DNA from 4 places in the Pseudomonas sp. CFBP 8770 genome. Region 4 is predicted to be linked to each of the others. Evidence: predicted binding sites of a transcription regulator. Region 4 holds the regulator's gene; each other region holds the start of a gene.
What was found. The regulator FliA, encoded in region 4, starts transcription of late flagellar genes. The targets are predictions, from matches to a motif close to CTAAAGTTTNNNNNNNNNNNGCCGNTAA.
Positions count from the first base shown of each region.

Region 1 (4,288 bases), on a different contig from region 4:
TAGGAAATCGCTGGCTGCAACAACAACACGGATTCGATTTTCCCGCCCTGATAGGAGGCCAGCGCCGACATCACGACTTTGGCACCGAACGAGTGGCCAACCAGATGCAGAGGTACGAGCGGCGCGGCGGCTTTCAACTGGCTGAGCAGGGCGCTTACGCCATTGGTCCCTACCGTGCCAGCACGGTCTTTCATCTGATAGAGGGAGGCGATCCGGATAGCATTGCGTGGATCGAAGATATCCAGGAGGCCGGCCGACTGCGGGTCGCCTAAAGAACCGATCAAGGCATGCGCCTCGTCATTGGTGTCATCGGCGCTAACGCTCGACATTGTCAGGCGCTGGACCGAAGTGAGTGCCTTGAACAACTCACCTGCGTCCGGCGCTGTACTTTCCAAAGCCTCAGGAACATGCCCTCCGATGTTGCGCAATGCCTGGCTCAGCAGATCGGTCAGTTGTTTGGCCTGTGCTTGATCGAGTCGGGTGCTGGCCAGTAGCGATATCAGCCTCTGCCGATCGGGCACGGCTAAGTTGGCTGCCCATTCTTCGGCCAGACGTTGGTTCAGTTGCTCTTGCGAATCAGGCAGCGGTGTACCCGCGCTCCCGATATGCGGGCCGGTATCGAAGGACATCCATGTGCTGGGCCAGATAACGCCGACAAACAACAATGGGATATTCGGCGGATGGTCTGCAAAGTGGTCTTGAAGATGAAGAAGAAAGCGACGATATAAACCCGTTGCATCGCCGTACTCGTTATTCCAGCCGTGGGAGAATAAAACAATGGCCGGGGGAGGTGTGTCGCGCAGATGTTGTAAAAGTGCCTGTTGCGTCTTTTTCGATTCGCAGTTGCCGTGCTTATCAAACTTCAACAACCACGTTTGGAAGTTGACGCCGTCAAGTTTGACGGGTCCGATGATTGGATCGGACATGGTCCGAACTCCTTCGATCGAAGGCAGCGTCCAGCTGTCGTGGACTGCGGGTATTTCGGGCGTTGCATATTCTAGAAGTGTTCGACATGCCAGACGTGCGCTTCATGAAACCACGTAGAGTCATGGCGAATGGCGCTGGGCGGGTATCTGGCATCCTGATTATAGACAGTGGTTCCAAATAGCAAGGACGACCGGCTGTCACGCTGACCAACGGTTACAGTGACTACACGGCGTCTCCTGCTGAATGCCGCAGGCTGACCCTTGCTGCGTGATGTTTACACAGCCGCCGAATCAGCCCCCACGGCAAACTCTGGAAGCACATACTCCTGCAGTTCCGCAATCACCTCCAGCGCCGGGCGCCGTGTTGGCTTGAGGTTCAAGGCAACATGGTTGACGCCGGCATCGCGTTGGCGCGCGAAGAACGCCTTGAGGGCATGACGGCCGCCGCGCAGCACTCGACCGGTCTGCAACGGTGCGTCGGCATCGGTGTCCAGGTCGAACATCGCGCCATAGCCAAACGGTACGAAACCCCGGGACGCGGTCATTTCACGCCAGTGCGGCACCACCTCCGGCATACGCTGGGCATCGCCATGCCAGATCCACGCGTCGACGTGCTCTGCCAGCCATTCCAGGCTCTGGCCCGCCCGGCCGATGGCAATGATGGGAATACGCGAGGCCGCTGGTTTGGGTACCAAGTCGATGTCGCCGCGCAAATGGCCGAAATGCTCGGTTTGCAAACGCGGGAAGGACACCGAGGTCAGCGTCTTGATCAAGGCCACCGCTTCGCGGTAGCGCTCGACGCGGGTGGCGAAATCGACGCCGAAGGCCGGGTATTCGGTGGGCCGGTCGCCGGAGGCCATGCCGGCCAGGAAGCGCCCGCCCAACAGTTGGTCGGCGGTGGTGATCTGCTTGGCGGTGATGACCGGCTCGCGCAGGGGCGTGACGAACCCGGCCGTGCCTATGGCGATCCGTTGGGTGAGTGCGGCCAGCCAGCCGGCGTATACCAGCGGGTCCAGCACCTGGCCGGTGTCACCGAACGAAGGGTCGTAGAACGGCACATCGCGAAGCCACAGGGCTGCAGCGTCACTGCGGTCGAGGCTTTGTACGATCTCGGCCTGATCGGACAAATCCGGAAAGGGGCTATCGGGGTAGCCACTGGCCGGGGAAATGAAACCAATGGTCAATTGACCCTGTTGGAAAGTGCGACTGAATGCTTCGTGGTCAGCCAGATCGTGCGATTGATTGCCCTGATTCATAGTGCCTGCCCCAAAATCCAAGAGATGGCACCAGTCTAACGCCCGGCCTGATGCCTGTTTCCGACCTTTTGGATCGACACTGATGAATAACTTTCCTCAATCGGCGGGGAAAATCGACTCGAGATACACTGATGCCAAATGGACATCACCTGCTCTGAAAAGTTCAAAACCTTTACAGAAATAAATATATGTACAACTTTCTGTAAAGTTCTTTGGATCACTACCGATACGCACGTTTGACCGCAGAACAATTGTGCGCAGCCACATGGGCCGAACAGAGCCCAGGCGTCGGAGAAATGGACCGTTCTCACCCCAAGACCCATTACGAACCGTCCCATTTCGGGCTGTGAGAACCTCATGAACATCCTTGCTCCTGCCGTAGCACTGGCCAACCGATTACGCTTTCCGACGAAGTTTGCGGTACTGGCCATCATCGTCCTGGTTCCCCTGGCGCTGCTGGGCACCCGTTTCATCATTCAAATCAACGACAGCCTTGCAGTCATCCGTTCGGAGCAGGCAGGCCAGCGTTACCTGCTGGACGTCACGCCCGTCTTGCGCTTGTCCATGCTCCAGCGCGCCTTGAGCAATCGTCTGCTCAGCGGCGATTCGACTGCGCAAGCCGATGTACTGGCCAACCAGGCGAAGCTGGAGGACGCATTCTCGAAGCTGGCCGCCACGGACCGCGAGTTCAATGAGGCACTGGAAACCGGTGACCGCGTCCAGGATCTGCACGCAGCAGCCACGCGGTTGATGGCGCAGGCCAAGCCGGGTGCCGACCAGAGCGGCGTGTTCGATGCGTGGAACGACCAACTCACCGAGACGCTGAATTTCGTCTATTACGTGTCGGCCACGTCGGGGATGGTGCTGGATGAAGATTACGCTTCGCTGTTCATGATCGATCAGAGCACCCTGCGCCTGCCTCGCCAGATCAACATCGTCGGGCAACTGCGTGGGCTCGCCAGCGGCCTGCGTGAAGGGCAGGTGTTGAGCCCGGCTACGCGCGGCGTAATCAAGTCGATGCTCAAGAACGAACTGCTCATCCACAAGGAGCTGCAGCAAAGCCTGGCACTGCTACGTCGCCGTGAGCCCGCGCTCGCCGATCGGATCCAGGCACCGATCAACAGCGCTTTCGCAAGCCTCGAGGGCTTCCGTGCGGACCTCGACGCGGTGACGTCCTCTACCAGCGATACACTGGGCAACGTGCAGAACGTACCCGCCAAGGGCAATGCGGTCGTGGCTGAGTTGTACAAGGCCCAGGACACTTTGCAGGAGGAGTTGCTGAACCGGCTGGAGCATCGTGTCGAGGAAAAGAATGCTCAGCGCCAGTTCATCATTGGCATGTTCGCGCTCGTCGGCCTGCTGCTGGTCTACGTGTTCTGCGGCATCTACAGCGCCATGCGCCGTACCATTCAGGATGTCCTGTTGGCCACCCAGCTCATTGCCCAAGGCGACCTGAGCACGCGCGTCCAGGTCCGCGGCAAGGATGAAATGGCCGACGTGGGCAACAGCCTGAACCATATGGTGCAGGCCTTCAGTGGCTCGCTGGCTCAGGTCGAGCGCAGCTCGCAGTCGGTGTCCGATGCCGCCACGCGCATGGGTGTATCCATCGACCGCGCCAAACGCTCGATGAATACCCAGCAAAGCGAAACCGAGCAGGTGGCCACGGCCATCAACGAAATGACCACCAGCGTTGCCGACGTCGCGCAGAACACCGAAGGTGCCGCCCACGCCGCCGAACAGGCCAGCCAGTCGTCCCATGCCGGGCTGGCGCAGATGCACGAAACCAAGGTCACCATCGAGGCCTTGGCCGACGAAGTGGAGCGCAGCGCGCAGAAGGTCTCGGCGCTTGCCCAGCACAGCCAGCAGATCGGCGGGGTCATCGAAGTGATCCGCAACATTGCCGACCAGACCAACCTGCTGGCCTTGAACGCGGCCATCGAAGCCGCCCGCGCGGGTGAGCAGGGCCGCGGCTTCGCGGTGGTCGCCGACGAAGTGAGGACCCTGGCATCGCGTACGCAAAACTCCACCGAAGAGATCCGCCGGATCATTCAGGAACTGCAATTGGCTACCGCTGCTGCCGTCGAGCAGATGAAGGCTGGAAAGCAG
Region 1 is NZ_JACYUL010000001.1:704,058-708,345, forward strand. It holds gene IFT98_RS03180 (hypothetical protein) at 1-926, opposite strand, end outside; gene IFT98_RS03185 (LLM class oxidoreductase) at 1,202-2,182, opposite strand; gene IFT98_RS03190 (methyl-accepting chemotaxis protein) at 2,540-4,288, shown strand, end outside.
Region 1: the regulator FliA is predicted to act here: its motif matches at 2,385-2,412, upstream of IFT98_RS03190 (methyl-accepting chemotaxis protein).

Region 2 (4,288 bases), on a different contig from region 4:
CCGAGCTGGAAGTGGAACGCCAGGCTCCAGGCCGCTGGCGCACCGATGGCCCAGTAGCAGAAAAGCCCTACCAGAAACGTGGTCTTGGCGTCCTTGAGGCCGCGAATGGCGCCCATGGCAATGGTCTGGATGCCGTCGAACATCTCGAACCAGGCCGCCACCGCCAACAGGCTGATCGCCAGCTCGATGACACCGTGGAAGGTCGGATCGGCCCGGTCCAGAAAGACGCCGACCAGAGGGCCCGGCGCGAGCCAGAACAGCAGGGCGAAGCCGAGCATCACCACTGCACCGAAACCGATGCCGACCCGCCCGGCCAGGCGCGCAGCCAGCAAGTGCCCGGCGCCGTAGTGCTGGCCGATGCGCATGGTCACCGCGTAGGACATCCCGGCAGGCACCATGAAGGCCACCGAGATGATCTGCAGGGCAATCTGATGCGCCGCCAGGGGCGTGCTGCCCATGGTGCCGATGCACAGCGCGGCGAAGGCGAACAGGCCGACTTCCACGGCGTAGGTGCCACCGATCGGCAGCCCCAAGCGCCACAACTCGCGCAGGGCCGACAGGTTCGGTCGGGCCAGGCCCTTGAGCAGCGGGTAGGGCGTGTAGGCACGGTGATAGCGGATGTACAGCGCCAGCGCGATTGCCATCAGGTTGCTGACGATTGCGGTGACCATGCCTATGCCCACCAGGCCCAGTTTGGGCAAGCCGAACAGGCCCTCGATGAACGCATGATTGAGCAGATAGTTGGCCACGGTGGCAATGATGCTGATGACCATCACCGGCGTGGCCCGCCCCAGCGCGGCAGTGAAGCCGCGCAGCGCCATGAAGCTCAGGAAGCCTGGCAGCGCGAAGGGCAACAGCAAGAGGAACTGGGTGGCGAAAGCGACGTTGGCCGGAGTCTGCCCGAGCATGGCCAGGACCGGCCCCAGGTTCCACAACAGTACCGCCGCCACCGCCGCCATTCCCCATGCCAGCCACAACCCGGCCTGGGTCAGGCGCGCCACGCCTTGCTGGTCGTTGGCACCCTTGCGGATCGACACCAGGGTGCCGACGGCAGCGATCACGCCAATGCAGAAAATCGAGACGAAGGAGTAGCTGGCCGCCCCCAGGCCGCCGCCGGCCAGTGCCTCGGGGCTCAGGCGGGCCATCATCAGGGTGTCGGTCAGGACCATCAGCATGTGTGCCAGCTGCGAGGCGATCAGCGGCCCCGCCAGCCGAAGCAGGGCCTGAAGTTCGATACGTACGGTGGGCTGCATGATGAATCCGGCTCGGTCGGCTCAGGAGTGGGACGCTGGATTCTCGACCTTGTGGCAGCGCAACGCAAATTGATGTGTAGCGTTCATGCCACAGCAGGGCGCTCAAGTATTCGTTCGAATCGCCGATGTAGCAGTACCAATAAGATCAAGGATGACAGGTGCTCGACGGCTCTGGACATCCCTGACACTGCTGCCAAGCACACGATTTCCAGGAGTTTCCAATGTCTCAACCTCGCGCTCGTATCGCCACGCAACTGGGCATCGCCCTGGCTGTGATCCTGGCGGTCGTCATCACCGGCAGTACCGCGTTCGCCCTGCGTTCGCTGGACATCGCCAACCTGGCCATCCGCGAACAGCACATGGCCAGCGAGGCGCGGCTGCTGGCCGACCAGCTCAGCACCTTCCACAGCACCCTGCGCGACAGCACCCAGCGTCTGAGCGGGCTGTTCGAGAAGCGCTTCGCCGGCGGCCTCAGCGTGGACGCCAGCAACCCGGTCACCGTGGCCAACCAGCAGACACCGAGCCTGCGCCTGGGCAGCCAGACCTTGAACAACGACTTCAAGGAAGTCGATGATTTCAAGCAGCTGACAGCGGGTGTCGCTACAGTGTTCGTGCGCAGCGGCGCCGAATTCGTGCGCATCAGTACTTCCCTGACCAAGCAGGATGGCAGCCGCGCGATCGGTACCGCGCTCGACCATGCCCATCCCGCCTACCAGCGTCTGCTCGACGGCCAGAATTACATCGGCCGTGCGGTGCTGTTCGAACGTTCCTACATGACCCAGTACACACCGGTGCGCGACGGCTCGGGCCAAGTGATCGCCGTATTGTTCGTCGGCTTCGACTACACCGACGCGCAGAACACCCAGTTCGCCAACCTGCAGCGCTTCCGTATTGGCCAGACCGGCTCGCTGGCCTTGCTCGACGAGCAGAATCGCTGGCTGGTAGCTCCAGCCAACGTCAATGACCCAGACGCCGCCGCCAAGGCATTGGCCGACCTGGCCCTGCTGGATGGCAAGGGCCGGCTGTGGAACGACGGTAAGCAGGACATCTTCTCCGAAGCGGTGACATTCCCGGGCGGGCCCTGGAGCGTCGTGGCGAGCATGCCCAAGGCGGAAATCAATGCCGTGACCTGGAGCGTCGGTACGCAACTGGCGATCGGCAGCCTGCTGGCGATGCTGATCGCCGTGGGCGCGGCTATCTGGCTGCTGCGCAGCAAGCTGCGGCCTTTGGGTGAACTGGTGCGCCAGGCCGAAGCCCTGGGCGCGGGTGACCTCGATGCACGCCTGAAGGTGTCCAGCCACGACGAGATAGGCCAGCTGGCCAGCAGCTTCAACCACATGGGCGAAGCCCTGTCGAACATGGTCGTGCACATCCGCAATGCCGCCCATGAAGTCAGCGGCCGCGCGCAAACGTTGTCGAGTCTGTCGGCAGGGGCCTACGAAGGCATGGAGCACCAGTCCGGGGAGATTTCCAGCATGGCCGGCGCGGTCGAGGAATTCAGTGCGACGTCCCTGGATATCGCCGACAACATGGGCCACACCCAGCGCATGGCCCAGGACAACGCCCAGCAGACCCGCATCGGTCGAACCTCCATGGATGAGGCGTCCAATTCTCTCGAGCAGATCGCCGGCGCGCTGAACAGCACCGCCGGAGTCATCAATACGCTGGGCCAGCGCTCGCAGGAAATCGGCGGCATCGTCGGCGTGATCACCTCGATTGCCGAGCAGACCAACCTGCTGGCCCTCAACGCCGCCATCGAAGCGGCCCGTGCCGGCGAGCAGGGCCGGGGCTTTGCCGTGGTCGCCGACGAAGTGCGCAGCCTGGCCTCGCGCACCCGTCAGGCCACCGATGAAATCTCCGGCATGATCAGCAGCATCCAGAAGGAAACCGCCAACGCCATCAGCACCATGGACCAAGGCAACGTGTTGATGCGCGAAGGCCTGACGCGCAACGCCAAGGTTGCCCAGGCGTTGGCGCAGATCGACGAGCAGAGCCGTTCGGCCGGGCATCAGTTCGATGCCATCAGCACCGCCACCCAGGAGCAGAGCAGCACGGCCACCATGCTCAGCAGCAACCTGCAGAGCATTGCCATGACCAACGGCGAGCAGCGCGAGGTGGTGTCCAATCTGGCCCAGACCGCCCGCGAGCTCGAAGGCCTGGCCGCAGAGCTGCGCCAGGAAGTGAACCGCTTCCGTGTGGGTAGCGCGCGCTAGCGGCGCAGGTCAGTTCAGCGCGGCAAGGCCCAGTGCGCGGGCGCAGTCGTCCAGCGAGCGCTGCTGGGTCTGGGCGTACAGCGCGAGCTCGTCGAGCACCGTCCGGCCCAGGGCCTGATGAAACACCTCCTGGCTCGACCCCAAACCATAGTCGGCCTGGGCATCGTCGCCCAGGTTGGACTGGAAGATGCCTGCGGCGCTGACCGGCAGGAAATCTTCGTAGACCAAGGGCTCGCAGCGAATCGCGCCATTGTCCAGTAGACCCTGCAGGGTCGTCTGGCCCGCACTGGGCTGGCCGCTGGGAAAATAGCGAAAGAACGCCAGGTCCTGCTCGCGCATCTGCGCCAGATCATCCGGAAACTCACTGAATTGCTCGCCCAGCAGACGCATGTACTCAGTGGCGTTGGTCTCGCTGGGAAACCCGGCAAGCGCGCTGCGCGAGGCGTTCAGCAAGCGATCGTACAGCGCGCGCCCCTTGGGCGTCAGCGCCGCGCCGCGTTGCTCGATCTCGCCGAAGCGCGCAGTGTGGCTGCCTTCGGCGACAGCGGTTCGATCGGTGAAGGCGACCTTTTCCTGCAGTGCCTTGAAGCTGGTCTGCCGCAACAGGATGGCATGGCGACGCGGCGGTGGCCCTTCGATGACGGCCTTGGGTGTGATCCCGCGCATCGGCATCAGTGCCTGCACCTTGTCGATGTCCAGCGTGCGCGGGGTCAGGTGATTGATGTGTGGACCCTTGAACGCCACCACATCGGCGATCAGTCGATGGGCGTCGTGCAGGCGTTGATACTGGTCCGCCGTCACCGTGGCATCGTGGTGCCAGCG
Region 2 is NZ_JACYUL010000006.1:227,840-232,127, forward strand. It holds gene IFT98_RS15305 (NorM family multidrug efflux MATE transporter) at 1-1,253, opposite strand, end outside; gene IFT98_RS15310 (methyl-accepting chemotaxis protein) at 1,475-3,466, shown strand; gene hglS (2-oxoadipate dioxygenase/decarboxylase HglS) at 3,476-4,288, opposite strand, start outside.
Region 2: the regulator FliA is predicted to act here: its motif matches at 1,355-1,382, upstream of IFT98_RS15310 (methyl-accepting chemotaxis protein).

Region 3 (4,288 bases), on a different contig from region 4:
CACCGCCATCAACTGGAACGGCTACCACATCAACATCGTGGACACCCCGGGCCACGCCGACTTCGGTGGTGAAGTAGAGCGCGTGATGTCGATGGTCGACTCCGTGCTGCTGCTGGTCGACGCCCAGGACGGCCCTATGCCGCAAACCCGTTTCGTGACCAAGAAGGCGTTCGAAGCCGGCCTGCGTCCGATCGTCTGCATCAACAAGGTCGACCGTCCAGGCGCGCGTCCGGACTGGGTTCTGGACCAGATCTTCGACCTGTTCGACAACCTCGGTGCCACCGAAGAACAGCTGGACTTCAAAGTCGTCTACGCCTCGGCCCTGAACGGCATTGCCGGTCTGGAACACACCGACATGGCCGAAGACATGACCCCGCTGTACCAGTCGATCGTCGACAACGTACCGGCTCCGAAAGTTGACCGCGACGGCCCGTTCCAGATGCAGATCTCGGCACTGGACTACAACAGCTTCCTGGGCGTCATCGGTGTTGGCCGTATCGCTCGCGGCAGCGTCAAGCCGAACACCCCGGTGGTCGCCATCGGCGCCGACGGCAAGAAGCGCAACGGTCGTATCCTCAAGCTGATGGGTCACCACGGCCTGCACCGCATCGACGTCGAAGAAGCTTTCGCTGGCGACATCGTCTGCGTGAGCGGCATGGACTCGCTGTTCATCTCCGACACCCTGTGCCAGCCGGACAACGTCGAAGCGATGAAGCCGCTGACCGTCGACGAGCCAACCGTTTCCATGACCTTCCAGGTCAACGACTCGCCATTCTGCGGTAAAGAAGGCAAGTTCGTGACGTCCCGCAACATCAAGGAACGTCTGGACAAGGAGCTGCTGTACAACGTTGCACTGCGCGTCGAAGAAGGCGACTCGGCCGACAAGTTCAAGGTCTCCGGCCGTGGCGAGCTGCACCTTTCGGTACTGATCGAAACCATGCGTCGCGAAGGCTTCGAAATGGGTGTCGGTCGTCCTGAGGTGATCATCCGCGTCATCGACGGCGAGAAGCAGGAACCGTTCGAAAATGTCACCATCGACACCCCTGAGGAATCCCAGGGCAAGGTCATGGAAGAGATGGGCCTGCGTAAAGGCGACCTGACCAACATGGTGCCGGATGGCAAGGGCCGTGTTCGTCTGGAATACAACATCCCTGCTCGCGGTCTGATCGGTTTCCGTAACCAGTTCCTGACCCTGACCAACGGTGCTGGCATCCTTACCTCGATCTTCGATCGCTACGCTCCGATGAAGTCCGGCCACATGTCCGGCCGTCAGAACGGCGTACTGGTTTCGGTCGAAACCGGCAAGGCACTGACCTACTCGCTGGAAACCCTGCAGGCGCGCGGCAAGCTGTTCGTCGAGCACGGCCAGGAGATCTACAACGGTCAGATCGTCGGCTTGAACAGCCGCGACACCGACATGGGCGTAAACCCTACCAAGGGCAAGAAGCTGGACAACATGCGCGCGTCGGGCAAAGACGAAACCATCGCCCTGGTTCCACCTGTTCGCTTCACCCTGGAACAGGCTCTGGAATTCATCCAGGACGACGAGCTGTGCGAAGTCACGCCGAAGTCGATCCGTCTGCGCAAGAAGATCCTGGACGAAGGCGAGCGTACCCGCGCTGCCAAGAAAGCCAAGAACTGATTCGTAGTTCCGGTTGATTGAAAAAGCCCCCGGCGCGAAAGCGTCCGGGGGTTTTTTTATGATTGCTGTTAGGCGGGTCTGGCCGCCCGCATGCCTTCCATCGCTCCACCTCTCCAGTTTCCCCGGACCGAGCCGATAGCGCAGGCAATATCGATTCCCTCCGAAGGGGGCCCCGTGAGCCTGCTACCTACCAAGATCATGTCCCGCTTCAGCCTGGGCATCCTGTTCATCCTGCTGGTCACGGCGGTGGCTATCTACGCGGTCATGGTGCTCAGCGGCGAGCCCAAGCTGATCCAGTCCAACACCAAGAGCGCCGAGCAGTCGGCCACGGCCATTGCTCGGCAGCTGTCGATCGAGCTGGCCGAGATCGAGGGGCGCGTGGCCGCGCTGGCCAGCCTTGGCGCCACGCTGCCGGCCGACGTCGAGCTGGTGAAGAGCGCATTGGCACCGATCATCGATTCCCAGGGCGATGCTGCGATTGCCGGCGGTGGCCTGTGGCCCGAGCCCGATGCGTTCAGCGCAGGCGTGCCGCGGCGCAGTTTCTATTGGGCCCGCAGTGGGCAGGGCCTGGGTTATTCCGAGGAATACAATGCCGGCGCCGTCGATGACTATCACGCCGCCGACTGGTACGTGCAGGGCAAGGCATCCGCGCCTGGCCGCTGCGCGTGGTCGGATGCCTACGAGGATCCGGTCAGCAAGATCCTGATGACCACCTGTACCGTGCCCTACAGTCGTGAAGGACGTTTCGCCGGTGTGGCGACCATCGACCTGACACTCACGGGCCTGGCCAACTTCCTCAAGTCCAATGGGCAGGTCACCGGGGGTTATGCGTTCGCCATCGACCCCTCGGGCAAGGTCCTGTATTTTCCGACCACCAACGACAAGCCGGCACCTGCCGACGAGGCGGCGATGCTCGCCGCCTATCCCTGGTTCAAGGGCGTTGCCGATTGGCGCAGCAGCGGCCAGCGCGAAGCGCAGACGTTTCATGTCGATCAGGACGCGCAACTGGGTGGGGCGGGCTACATCAGCCTCACGCGGGTTCCGGCCAGTGGTTGGGTGGTGGGCCTGGCTACGCCGCAGGCACACATGACCGGCATTGCCAGCAAATTGACCGTCGATATCCTCACCACCTTGCTGCCGATCCTGGCGCTGGTGTTCGCTCTCGCCTGGCTGGCCGGGCGTGCGGTGTTCGGTCAGATCAACGAAACCACGGCGCAGATCGACAAGCTCGGTGAGCAGGGCGGTGGTGCCAGCGCCGAGCTGGACGTGGCTCGCGCGGACGAGATCGGCCTGCTGCGCGGGGCGGTCAACCGTTACGCCGGCAACCTGCGCAGCATGCTCAAGGCCATCGCCGATGAGGCGCTGCGCCTGCAGAAACAGTCCGATGACGTTGCTCGGTTGTCGGTGATCATGGCCGAACGCGCCGAAACCCAGCGTCAGGACAACACCTTGCTGGCCACGGCGATTACCGAGATGTCGTCCAGTGCCCAGGAGGTTGCCTCCAACACCACGGAGTGTTCCGACACCGCGCAGCTGTCGCTGTCGACCGCGCGCCAGAGTCAGGGGCATGTGCAGCAGAACAGCCAGACGATCAATTCCTTGACCGGTGATATCGCCAGCGTTGCGCAGGCGATTACCAGCCTGGGTCAGGACATCGAAAGTGTCAGCGGGGTGCTCGACGTGATCAAGTCGATTTCCGCGCAGACCAACCTGCTGGCGCTCAACGCCGCGATCGAAGCCGCTCGCGCCGGCGAGCAGGGACGAGGCTTTGCGGTGGTCGCCGACGAAGTGCGCACCCTGGCAGGGCGCACCCAGGCTTCGGCCGACGAGATCCAGCAGATGATCGGCGAGCTGCGCCAGGCATCGGTGAAGGCGGTCAATACCATGGTCGCGGGCGAGGACCGCACGCGGACCGTGGCGCAGCAAGCCGATGTGTTGAGCGCGTCGCTGGGCAGCACGGTGGTCGGTTTCGACGACATCGTCCAGCGCACCCAGCAGATTGCCGTGGCCGCGCAGGAACAGAGCCATGTCACTCAGGAGATCAACGAGCTGGCGGTGCGCATTCACGCGGCCAGCGAAGACGGCGCGCGTGATGCGTCGAGCCTGAGTGAACTGAGCCAAGGCATGCAGGCCCTGTCGACCCGCCTGGCAGGGCTGAGCCGACAGGGGTGACCGGCGGCAATTCGGCGGCGCTCCCTTCGCGGCCGATGACCGCTCCCACAAGGGGGAGGCGTGTGGCGATGTTCTGTGGGAGCGGTCATTGGCCGCGAAAGGGCGCTGCGGTGTGTCAGGCAGGCCGTGGTATGGCCTTCGCGGGCAGAGCCCGCTCCCACAAGGGTCGCAGGGGCACTGCTCAGCCTTGGCGTGACGGTGTGGCGATGTTCTGTGGGAGCGGTCATTGGCCGCGAAAGGGCGCTGCGGTGTGTCAGGCAGGCCGTGGTATGGCCTTCGCGGGCAGAGCCCGCTCCCACATGGCTAGCAGGGACGTTACTCAGCCTTGGCGCGACACTGGCTTGGGTTGGTAGGCACAGAAGCCTGGGCGTGGCCCGATCTTCGGGTGGTTGCGGCAGGTGTCCGGACGCTTTTCATAGATCGTGCACAGGCGGCTTTTCTTGTCCAGGTACAGGCAATCGTTGTTGCTCATGC
Region 3 is NZ_JACYUL010000003.1:239,606-243,893, forward strand. It holds gene typA (translational GTPase TypA) at 1-1,642, shown strand, start outside; gene IFT98_RS08425 (methyl-accepting chemotaxis protein) at 1,817-3,814, shown strand; gene IFT98_RS08430 (YkgJ family cysteine cluster protein) at 4,134-4,288, opposite strand, start outside.
Region 3: the regulator FliA is predicted to act here: its motif matches at 1,754-1,781, upstream of IFT98_RS08425 (methyl-accepting chemotaxis protein).

Region 4 (4,288 bases):
TCATTGGTACAGGCGCTGGAACCCTTGCTGCGCAAGCGTGTGGTGTTGATCGACACCGCGGGCCTGCAAGCCAGCGATCCGGCCCTGCGCATGCAGCTCGAGAGCCTGGCCGGACGCGGCATCAATGCGCGCAACTACCTGGTGCTGGCAACCACCAGCCAGAAGCAGGTGCTCAGCGCCGCGTACCATAGCTACAAGCGTTGCGGTCTGGCCGGGTGCATCCTGACCAAACTGGATGAAACGGCCTGTCTCGGCGAAGTGCTGAGCCTGGCCATCAGTCAGGAACTGCCGATTGCCTATCTTACCGATGGGCCGCGCATTCCCGATGACTTGCATTTGCCGCGCCGGCACCAGTTGGTCAGCCGCGCAGTGAGCGTGCAAATGCAAGAAGAGCCCAGCGAAGAGGCCATGGCCGATATGTTCGCGGGTCTCTACCACAGCCCCGACAAGCGAGTTGGCTGAGGTGAAGAACGTTATGCAAGCACACTCTTCCTGCATCGTAGGGTTGCCAGGAAACACTCGAGCAATCGAACTGGCAGCCACTCGTGTGGCCTCGGTCTAGACAAGGTAAAGAACGAACATGGGCAGCATGCATCCCGTACAGGTGATCGCGGTGACCGGCGGCAAAGGTGGCGTCGGCAAGACTAATGTGTCAGTGAACTTGTCCCTGGCGTTGGCCGAGCTCGGCCGCCGGGTCATGTTGCTGGACGCCGACCTTGGCCTGGCCAACGTCGACGTGTTGCTGGGCCTGACCCCCAAGCGCACCCTGGCCGACGTGATCGAAGGTCGCTGCGAACTGCGCGACGTGATGTTGCAGGGCCCTGGGGGCATCCGTGTCGTGCCCGCAGCCTCCGGCACCCAGAGCATGGTCCAGCTGAGCCCGGCCCAGCACGCCGGCCTGATCCAGGCCTTCAGCGATGTGGGCGACAACCTCGACGTGCTGATCATCGACACCGCCGCCGGTATCGGCGAATCGGTAGTGAGCTTCGTCCGCGCGGCCCAGGAAGTCCTGCTGGTGGTGTGCGACGAGCCGACCTCGATCACCGATGCCTACGCCCTGATCAAACTGCTCAATCGCGACCACGGCATGAACCGCTTCCGGGTCTTGGCCAACATGGCGCAAAGCCCCCAGGAAGGGCGCAATCTGTTCGCCAAGCTGACCAAGGTGACCGACCGCTTCCTCGACGTGGCCCTGCAGTACGTTGGCGCCGTTCCGTACGACGAGTCGGTGCGCAAGGCCGTGCAGAAGCAGCGCGCCGTGTACGAGGCGTTTCCCCGTTCCAAATGCTCGCTGGCCTTCAAGGCAATCGCGCAGAAAGTAGACACCTGGCCGTTGCCGGCCAATCCCCGTGGCCACCTGGAGTTCTTCGTCGAACGCCTGGTCCAGCAAACCAGCGCAGGGCCCGTATCATGAGCGCCAGCGGATACCGTATGTACAGCAAGGCGTCGCGCGACTCGCAGCAGCATCAGCTGATCGAGCAATACGCGCCGCTGGTCAAGCGTATCGCCTACCACCTGCTGGCGCGGCTGCCAGCCAGCGTGCAGGTGGAAGACCTGATCCAGGCCGGCATGATCGGTCTGCTGGAGGTCTCGACCAAGTACGACTCGAGCAAAGGGGCCAGTTTCGAGACCTATGCCGGCATTCGGATCCGCGGCGCGATGCTCGATGAAGTGCGCAAGGGTGACTGGGCGCCGCGTTCGGTCCACCGCAATACCCGCATGGTCAGTGATGCCATTCGCCGAATCGAGTCGAAAACCGGTCGCGACGCTAAAGATCACGAGATCGCGGCCGAACTTAGTCTGAGTCTGGATGATTACTACGGGATCCTGAACGATACCCTGGGCAGCCGCCTGTTCAGTTTCGACGATCTGCTGCAGGACGGTGAGCACGAGGGCCTGCACGAAGACGGCGCCAGCGGTTCGCTGGAGCCCTCGCGGGATCTCGAGGATGAACGCTTTCAAGGCGCGCTGGCCGAGGCCATCGCCAACCTGCCCGAACGCGAGAAGCTGGTCTTGTCGTTGTATTACGACGAGGAACTGAACCTCAAGGAAATCGGTGAGGTACTGGGTGTCAGCGAATCGCGGGTAAGCCAGTTGCACAGCCAGTGCGCGGCGCGACTGCGCGGGCGCCTGGGAGAGTGGCGGGCACGCTGACCCAAAGGGATTCGCAGGACATGTGGGAGCGGTCATTGGCCGCGAAGGGAGCACCGATGTATGTCAGACATACAGCGGCGCCTGATTCGCGGCCGATGACCGCTCCCACGCGATTGCGGGGAAATGCCGATCTGCGACGGCCGCGGATATAACCGGATTCGATTGTTACGCACGTCCAGGGGCTGGGCGTGTTCAAGACTGCTGGAGGTCTAATTGGACAAGAACATGAAAATCCTCATCGTCGACGATTTCTCGACGATGCGGCGCATCATCAAGAACCTGCTGCGTGACCTGGGCTTCACCAACACCGCCGAGGCCGACGACGGCAACACCGCCTTGCCGATGTTGCACAGCGGCAATTTCGACTTTCTCGTCACCGACTGGAACATGCCCGGCATGTCCGGCATCGACCTGCTGCGCCAGGTGCGCGCCGACGATCGCCTCAAGCACCTGCCGGTGCTCATGGTGACCGCCGAGGCCAAGCGCGAGCAGATCATCGAAGCCGCCCAGGCCGGGGTCAACGGGTATGTGGTCAAGCCTTTCACTGCGCAAGTGCTGAAAGAAAAAATCGAGAAGATTTTCGAGCGCGTCAATAGCTGAAGTCTGCAATGGGGGCGCAATGGACCACAAACAAAGCACGTTGGGGGACTTCGAGTCGACCCTGAAGAAACACGCCGTGGAGCTGGTCGACAGCCTTGAAAAAGGCCGTTTCGGCGAAGCGGTGCAACTGATCCACGAATTGAACCAGACCCGCGATCGCGGCCTGTACCAGGAAGTGGGCAAGCTGACGCGGGAGCTGCACAGCGCAATCGTCAGTTTCCAGATCGATCCGAACATTCCCCAGGCCGAAGAGGTTTCGCAGATCACCGATGCGACCGAACGTCTGTCGTATGTGGTGCGCCTGACCGAAAACGCGGCCAACCGCACCATGGATCTGGTCGAGCAGAGCACACCGGTGCTCAACACGCTGAGTGCCGAGGCCAGTGTCTTGAGCGTCGACTGGCAGCGCTTCATGCGCCGCGAAGTGGCCGCCGACGAATTCCGCGAACTGGCACGCCGGGTCGACGGCTTCCTGACCCGTAGCGAGCAGGGCAATCGCGAAGTCGCCAGCCACCTCAACGACATCGTGCTCGCCCAGGATTATCAGGACCTCACCGGCCAGGTCATCAAGCGTGTCACCGCGCTGGTCACCGAAGTGGAGAGCAACTTGCTCAAACTGGTCCTGATGGCCAGCCAGGTGGATCGCTTTGCCGGCATCCAGCACGACCACGAACAGCTTCGCGCCGAAAAAGATCAAGAAAAACATCCTGCCAAGGGTGAAGGTCCGCAGATCCATGCCGATAAACGTGAAGACGTCGTATCCGGTCAGGACGATGTCGACGATCTGCTGTCCAGTCTGGGCTTCTAGGCCATCGCCTGCGCCTGACTGTGTTGACCGTTAATCACGTACTCCAGGGAGCATCCACATGAGCTTCGGCGCCGACGAAGAAATCCTTCAGGATTTCCTGGTAGAGGCCGGCGAAATTCTCGAGCAACTGTCCGAACAACTGGTCGAGCTGGAAAGCCGTCCCGATGATGCCGACTTGCTCAATGCAATTTTTCGCGGTTTTCACACTGTAAAAGGCGGCGCCGGCTTCCTCCAGCTCAACGAGCTGGTGGAGTGCTGCCATATCGCCGAAAACGTCTTCGACATCTTGCGCAAAGGTGAGCGCCGGGTCGACGCCGAACTCATGGACGTCGTGCTCGAAGCGCTGGACGCGGTCAACGGCATGTTCACCGAGGTGCGTGAACGCGCCCCGGTCACACCGGCCAGCCCCCAGTTGCTCGATGCCCTCGCGCGCCTGGCCGAACCGGCTGCGGCAGTTGTCGCGCCGCCGGTGGCAGCGCCAGCTGCTGCGCCGGTTTCGACGCCGGGCGAAGACATCACCGACAGCGAATTCGAGCAATTGCTCGATTCCCTGAGCGCGGCCAAGGCGCAGGCCACTGCGCCGGCTGCACCTGCTGCTGTGGCACAGCACGGCGCGGCCAGTGACGAGATCACCGACGACGAATTCGAGTCGCTGCTCGACCAGCTGCACGGCAAGGGTCAGTTCGCCGTCGATGCGCTGGCACCGGCTGCAACGTCGCCAACTGC
Region 4 is NZ_JACYUL010000002.1:487,089-491,376, forward strand. It holds gene flhF (flagellar biosynthesis protein FlhF) at 1-462, shown strand, start outside; gene fleN (flagellar synthesis regulator FleN) at 581-1,414, shown strand; gene fliA (RNA polymerase sigma factor FliA) at 1,408-2,154, shown strand; gene IFT98_RS07035 (chemotaxis response regulator CheY) at 2,380-2,754, shown strand; gene IFT98_RS07040 (protein phosphatase CheZ) at 2,774-3,562, shown strand; gene IFT98_RS07045 (chemotaxis protein CheA) at 3,621-4,288, shown strand, end outside.